3 regions of the Burkholderia pseudomultivorans genome follow, and region 3 is predicted to be linked to each of the others. Evidence: riboswitches for the same ligand, from Rfam matches in the RefSeq annotation. Region 3 holds a riboswitch; each other region holds the start of a gene.
What was found. Region 3 has a riboswitch for cobalamin ahead of WS57_RS01705 (CbtB domain-containing protein). Riboswitches for the same ligand answer to the same signal wherever they lie in the genome.
Positions count from the first base shown of each region.

Region 1: it holds a riboswitch for cobalamin, as region 3 does, so the genes downstream of both, cobG (precorrin-3B synthase) here and WS57_RS01705 (CbtB domain-containing protein) in region 3, are expected to answer to the same signal.
Region 2: it holds a riboswitch for cobalamin, as region 3 does, so the genes downstream of both, cobW (cobalamin biosynthesis protein CobW) here and WS57_RS01705 (CbtB domain-containing protein) in region 3, are expected to answer to the same signal.

Region 1 covers NZ_CP013378.1:3,166,497-3,168,758, reverse strand. Annotated here, with positions in the region: gene WS57_RS26900 (bifunctional cobalt-precorrin-7 (C(5))-methyltransferase/cobalt-precorrin-6B (C(15))-methyltransferase) at 1-444, opposite strand, end outside; cobalamin riboswitch at 725-913, shown strand; gene cobG (precorrin-3B synthase) at 980-2,262, shown strand, end outside.
Region 2 covers NZ_CP013378.1:3,147,895-3,150,156, reverse strand. Annotated here, with positions in the region: gene cobW (cobalamin biosynthesis protein CobW) at 1-943, opposite strand, end outside; cobalamin riboswitch at 1,349-1,615, opposite strand; cobalamin riboswitch at 1,791-2,028, shown strand; gene cobA (uroporphyrinogen-III C-methyltransferase) at 2,196-2,262, shown strand, end outside.
Region 3 covers NZ_CP013377.1:388,935-391,196, reverse strand. Annotated here, with positions in the region: gene WS57_RS01715 (LysR family transcriptional regulator) at 1-192, shown strand, start outside; gene WS57_RS01710 (CbtA family protein) at 223-945, opposite strand; gene WS57_RS01705 (CbtB domain-containing protein) at 959-1,168, opposite strand; cobalamin riboswitch at 1,203-1,345, opposite strand; gene WS57_RS01700 (histidine phosphatase family protein) at 1,383-1,967, shown strand; gene WS57_RS01695 (inorganic phosphate transporter) at 2,197-2,262, shown strand, end outside.

The sequences.
Region 1 (2,262 bases), on a different replicon from region 3:
GTCGGCGCTCAGCACGAACAGGCGCCGCCCCGGCAGCAGGTGGCGCGCCAGCGTCGCGAGCGGACGGCCGACCAGCGACACCGCGCCGACCTCCTGCAACGCCCAGCCGAGGCGCGCGGCCGCGAGCGACAGCGACGACGGCGCGGGCAGCACGCGCCATTCGTCGGCGCCAAGCTGGCGCGCCAGCGTCGCGCCGACGCCGAACAGCATCGGGTCGCCGCTTGCAAGCACGCAAACGGGCGTGCCGCGGCGCGCGAGCACGCCCGACAGCTCGAACGGCGACGGCCACGCTTCACGCGCGGCCGGGAGCCGCGACGGCAGCATGTCGAGATGCCGCTTCGCGCCGACGACGAGCGTCGCGTCGAGCAGCGCGCGGCGTGCGGCGCGGCCGAGCCCCGCGAAGCCGTCGTCGCCGATGCCCACCACCGTCAGCCATGCCGTCATGCACCCTTCCCCATCGTTCGTCCTGTTGCCGACCGCGTACCGGTCCGCATCGCGAAAAACGGGATAGTACCGTGTTCCACTCCGCGTTTCACTTGCCGGGCGGGCGTCGCCTGCGCATGCGGACGAGTCGGTGCGCGGCCGATTCGGCTGACGAAATATCGGCGACGCGCGCGCGGCCGGCATCGCCGTCCAACCGACGACGGCTTCGCCACGATGCCGCCGCCGTCCACGTCCGCCGCACGGTTTTCCGGTCGCGAGCCGCCCGCGAAATCGGGTATGCTACGCGCGTTCGTTCGCCGGTGCCCTTCGGGGCCGAAGAGGGAACACAGGGCGCATCGCGCTGCTGTGGCTGCCCCCGCAACTGTAGACAGCGAGCCGTTCCCCCCTCACGCCACTGGTTTCACCGGGAAGGCCGGGAGCCGGCGCCGACCTGTCAGCCAGGAGACCTGCCGGCCTGAAAGTGCGTGCGTGCCAGCCGGCATCGGGCGGGGTGTACCGATGCGTTGGCCGCGGCGCGACACTGTCCCGGTGCCTCTTGAGTTCCGCCCCCGTTTCCGTTTCCGCATCGTCCGTCGTGCGCCCGTCGGCCTGTCCGGGGCTCGTGCGCGTGGTCGCGGCCGCCGACGGCGGACTGTGCCGGATCAAGCTGCCCGGCGGCCGGCTTCACGCACGACAGGCGCGCGCGATCGCCGACGCCGCGCGCGCGTACGGCTCCGGCGCGATCGACGCGACCAATCGCGCGAATCTGCAGCTGCGCGGCATTCGCGACGGCGCGGCCGCCGCGCTGACGCGTGCGCTGCTCGACGCCGGGCTCGGCCCGCAGGTCGATGCCGACGATGCGGCCGCGCTCGCCGCCAGCGACGACGCGCGCAACCTGATGCTCAGCCCGCTCGCCGGACACGATCCGGCCGCATGGCTCGACAGCCGCGCACTCGCGGCACCGCTGTTGCGGATGCTCGCAAACGAGCCGCGTCGCGGCGAACTGTCGCCGAAGTTCTCGATCCAGCTCGACGGCGGCGAATCGGTCGCGGCGCTCGATCATCCTCACGATATCTGGCTCGCCGCGTGGCGTCGCGCGGACGGCGACGTGCGCATCGCGGCCGGGCTCGCCGGATGCCCGCCCGTCGCGCAGCGCGACGCGCCCGCGTCGATCGACGTGTCGCCCGGGCAGACCGTCGCGCTCGTGCGCGCGCTGCTGCTCGCCTTCCTCGATCTCGCGCCGGCCGACGTGACGCGCATGCGCGCGCTGCTGGCGACCAGCAACGAAGCCGCGCTGCTCGAACACGCGCGGCGCTACCTGCCGTTCCCGCTGGTCACCGATCCGGCGCTGGCCGGCTGGCGTCGCCCGCCCTCCGACGCCGCGCTGCGCTTCGGCGCGCGCGCGTCGCTCGACGCAGGCCGCTGCAGCGTCGGCGCGCAGTTCGCGCTCGGACGGCTCGACGCGGCGCAACTCGAACGGCTCGCCGCCTGCGCCGAAGCCGACGGCGACGGCACGCTGTCGATGACGCCATGGCAAGGCGTGTTCATCCACGGCGTCGCAGCGGCCCGTGCGCCGGCCGTGCTCGACGAATTCGCCGCGCTCGGCCTCGTGTGCGCGCCGTCCGATCCGCTGGCGACGCTGGTCGCCTGCACCGGCAGCACGGGCTGCGCGAAGGCGCGCGCCGATACCAAACGCGACGCGCTCGCGCTGGCCGCCCGCGTCGGCCGGCCGATCGATGCGCACCTGAGCGGCTGCGAGCGCCATTGCGCGCTGCCGCGTCCGGCGACGCACACGCTCGTCGCGGTTGCTCCGGCGCATTACGACTTGTACCGGCGCGA
Region 2 (2,262 bases), on a different replicon from region 3:
CGAAACGACGGCCGACACCCTGGATCACGAGTCGCATCGGCGCATCGGGCAGCGCGGCGAACCCCTTTGCGCGATAGATCGTATGCGTTTCGACGAGCTGCTGCAGCGCGGCGATCGTCGCGTCGCGCGAGCCGGCGTCGCCGCTCACGACGACCGAGTCGAAGTCGTCGTGATGGTGGTCATGGTCCCCGTCGTCGGCCGAGCCGTGATGATCGTGGCGCAGATGAATCGTGTCCTCCGACGCCGATTCGAGCCCGAGCAGCATCGCCAGATCGAGTTCGCCGCGCGTCGCGCGCACGATCTTCACCTGCGGCGGGATTTCGTCGCGAATTGCGGTTTCGATCTGCTCGAACTGCGCGGCATCGACCAGATCGGCCTTGTTCACGATCACGAGATCCGCGGACGACAACTGATCGGCGAACAGTTCGTGCAGCGGCGATTCGTGGTCGAGGTTCGGGTCGGCGCGGCGCTGCGCGTCGACGGCCTGCGGGTTTTCCGCGAACTGGCCGCTCGCGGCGGCCGGCCCGTCGACGACGGTAACCACCGCGTCGACCGTGAAGCTGTTGCGGATCGTCGGCCAGTTGAACGCCTGCACGAGCGGCTTCGGCAGCGCGAGGCCCGACGTCTCGATCAGTACGTGATCGATGTCCGCGCGCCGCTCGACGAGCGCTTCCATCACCGGATAGAACTCCTCCTGCACGGTGCAGCACAGGCAGCCGTTCGCGAGCTCGTAGAGCTGGCCCGACGCTTCGTCCTGCGCATCGTCGCAGCCGATTCCGCAGCCCCGCAGGATTTCGCCGTCGATGCCGAGCTCGCCGAATTCGTTGACGATCACCGCGATGCGGCGGCCTTCGGCGTGTTGCAGGATGTGGCGCATCAGCGTGGTCTTGCCGCTGCCGAGAAAGCCCGTGACGATCGTGACGGGCAGCTTGCGCATGGTCATGGTAGGTCCAGTGTCGAGTGAATCGGTGGAGTCAGGCCGGCGTCGTCGCGCCGGCTGCGGCGCGGCGCGCGACGGGACGAGGTGCGGCCGGCCGGGGCGGGCTCGCGGGGAACGGGCGCTTCACGTGCGGGGGCTCGGTGCGCGGCGCCGGCCGCCCGCGCGCAGGCGCCGGCGCGCTGCGACGGGCGCGCCGATGCGGGCGAAAACATGAGTCGGGCATGACGCTTCCTTGCGAACGGTCGACACGTGAATGCCAACACGGCCGCCGGCAGCGCCGCCCGCAACGCCTGCCGTTCGCCGCGGGGCCAGGCGCGGTCGCGCGGATGGCAGCCTGGCGGCGGAATCGGGAAACGCTCGGGCGTCGGGCATGCTGCGGCCGTGGACGATGCGCCGCCTCCCCGCGGCGCTGAACCCCTTCGTTTAGGCCGGTATCCGGGCTGACGAACACGCCGCTTCGCCTTCCCGGATGCGCGCGGCATCCAGTGGCGGTCGTCCGCATGCACGCGGCATGCGGCGAAGCGGCGCTGCATCGCGCTGACGCGCGACGCGTTCGCTTACCGTTGCGGGGGCAGCACAGGTTGGCTCGACTGCGGCGCAGGCAGGCTCCCTGTTTCCCGTTTAACTGCGCGCGCCGGAGCGGCACGCGCGAGCACCAAAACGCGTGCGAGTGTAGGCGTCGCGGCGGGGAGCGTCAAGGCGGGCCAACGGCGCGCGGGCAGGATCGCGATGGAGCGCGGATGGCGCACCTTCCTTGTCGCCGATCGAAACGCACGGCGTGCGGCCTGCACGCTCGCCGCCCGCCTGTGGTCGACGCTCCGGCGAATCCGCCGGCCGCAGCGCCTGTGCTATCGTATGCGCCGCGTTCGGTGCTCGCATGCGCATTCCGCGCATGCAGTTAAACGGGAAACAGGAGGCGGACATCCGCCCGGCCTGTGCTGTCCCCGCAACGGTACGCCGCCCGCGCGACGCGTCCTGCAACGCCCGCGCCCATGCCGCCCACGATGCCACTGTCCGCCAGCCGGACGGGAAGGCTGCGGCCTGGCAAGCGGCCAGCCCGGATACCGGCCGACGCAAGGGGTGAGCCCGACGCTCGCCGAACGCCCTATCCGCGGGGGACGGATGGTGTGCGCGTTTCACCGGCCCGATACGGGTCTCTTCATTCCGCCATGTCACGCCATTTCACAGGCCGCCGCGCCGCCGGTTCGTCGCCCTTCCCCGTCGCTTCGTCACGGTTCGCGCCGTGTTGCGCGCGATGAGCCGCGCCTGGCTCGTCGGCGCCGGTCCCGGCGACGCCGAACTGCTGACCCTCAAGGCCGCCC
Region 3 (2,262 bases):
GCGCTGCCCAGATGGCTCGCCGACGAATATGCGGACCGGATGCCGGTCGTGCCGGTCAAGCTCGGCAGGAAGGGAATCGCGAAGCAGATCTTCCTCGGCATCCGAGAAGCGGACGCGTCGATCGACTACCTGGCCGCGTTCGTCGCGCTGGCGCGCGAATCGACGTGGAACGCGCCGCGCATGCTGCGATAGGCGCGCGCGGTCGGCCGAGGCGGCCCGGCGTCAGGCCGCGCGCACCGCGCTGCGTTCGCCGCGCTCGACCCATGCGCCGAACAGCAGGCCGATCGTCGTCCACAGGATCGCCTGCATGCCGATCGCCGCGACGCGGAACTTCCACAGCAGCACCGCCGGGAACGCCGCCGGCACTTCGTCGATCGACGGCAGGCCGAACTGCACGGCCGCGATGATCGCGACGAACACGAGCGCCGCGGCGATCGACGCGTTCCAGTGGCCCAGTTTCGCGAGCAGATGACGACGCACGCTGACCGAGAACACCATCGTCGCGATCGAGATCGCGATCATCAGGAAGAACAGGCCGGTGCGATAGCCGATCGTATCCGGGTCGCCGATCGACGGCGGATTGGCCGGGTACTTCAGGTTCGGCACGATCACGAGCGCGACGAACGCGCCGAGCGCGAGCCACGCGGCGAGCGGTCGCGCGGCGATGCGGCCGACGCGGCCGTATGCATACGCGAAGGTCAGCGCGAACAGTCCGCCGAAGGCCGCGCCGTACGTGACGACGCCCGTCAGCAGGCCGATGCCGGCCTGCGTGTCGCGGCTGACCAGTTCGGGTTCCGGCGCATCGCCGTGGGCGGCATCGAGTTTCTCTTCGAAGGCGATCGCCTGATCGACTTGCGGTTCGCCGACGATCTTCGCGAAACCGAACGTGAGGAGACCCGCGGCGATGCCTGCGAGCATCCCCCGCATGAGCAGCTTTCCAACCATCGTGAACTCCGCGTCAGTGGCAGGGAAAGCCGAGCAGATGGCGGCCGTCGTGCACGAACTCGTGCACGTACATGCCGGGCACGAGCGAGGTCGCGCCCTGTTCCGCGCCGACGAAGTAAAGCGCGAGCAACAGGATCAGGCCGACGAACACGGCCCACGGCAACAGTTCGCGGACGGGAATGGGCACCGGCGCGACGGCCGGCTTCAGGACTGCTTCGCTCATGGATGCACCTCAGGGGAATCGCGCCCCGGTCAATGAATGGACGGTCAACGAAGGCAGGTCTGACTTCCGGGATGCGGGATCCGCGGTTACAGTGGCGCGACCGCGCCGGATTCTCACCGGCTTCCGCGCTTCGTATCGGGCGCATTGTACGCGCGAACGTCCGGGCCATGAAGCCCATGCCCGCCCGCCGCGCCATCCGGAGACCGACACCGACATGCCCGCGCTGCTGCGCCTGATTGCACACGCATCGACCCGCGCGATGCGCACCGGCACGTTTCCCGACGACGAGCCGCTCGATGCGCGCGGCCTGGCCGAAGCGGCCGCGCACCGCGAGCGGCGCGCAGGCATCGCAGACGCGCGCGTGCTGTGCAGTCCCGCCCGCTGCGCGCGGCAGACCGCCGACGCACTCGGGCTGCATCCCGACATCGACGCGATGCTGCGCGAGGTCGACTATGGAGGCTGGCGCGGCAAGCGGCTGCAGGATCTCGGTCGCGATTGCCCGAACGAGCTTCGCGCATGGATCGGCGATCCGTCCGCATCGCCGCACGGCGGCGAATCGTTCGACGAGGCGATGCGACGGGCCGGCGCATGGTTGAACCGTCTGCCGCATGAGCGCGACATCGTCGCGATCACGCACGCGACGATCGTGCGGGCCGTGATCGCGAACGTACTGCGCGCCGATGCGAGGACCGTGTCGGGCATCGACATCGCGCCGCTGTCGTGCACGACGTTCGCGCACACGCCGGAGGGCTGGATGCCGATCGCGGACGACGACCGCTCCGATCGCCGTTCAGGGTGAGCTCGAACGCGACAACCGGCGGATTGCGTTCGACACGTCGCGGACGCCGTGTGCAAAGGCGTCGAAAGCGGGAAAAGCGCCTCATGCCAGTTCTTTCGTTTTGCCAACGAAATCTCTCGCACCGAAACCTTTCATTCGTGTAAAGAACGTGGTCGCGCGCCGCGGCTGTCATCAAAGTGACTGAATGCCGAGGCTAGGATCGGACGCGGTTCCCTTACGAGATGCCGTCATGAATCAGCCCGCTTCGTCCACCGCCCGTTCCGGCTCCCCCGAACGCACCCGGCAGCTCGGCTAT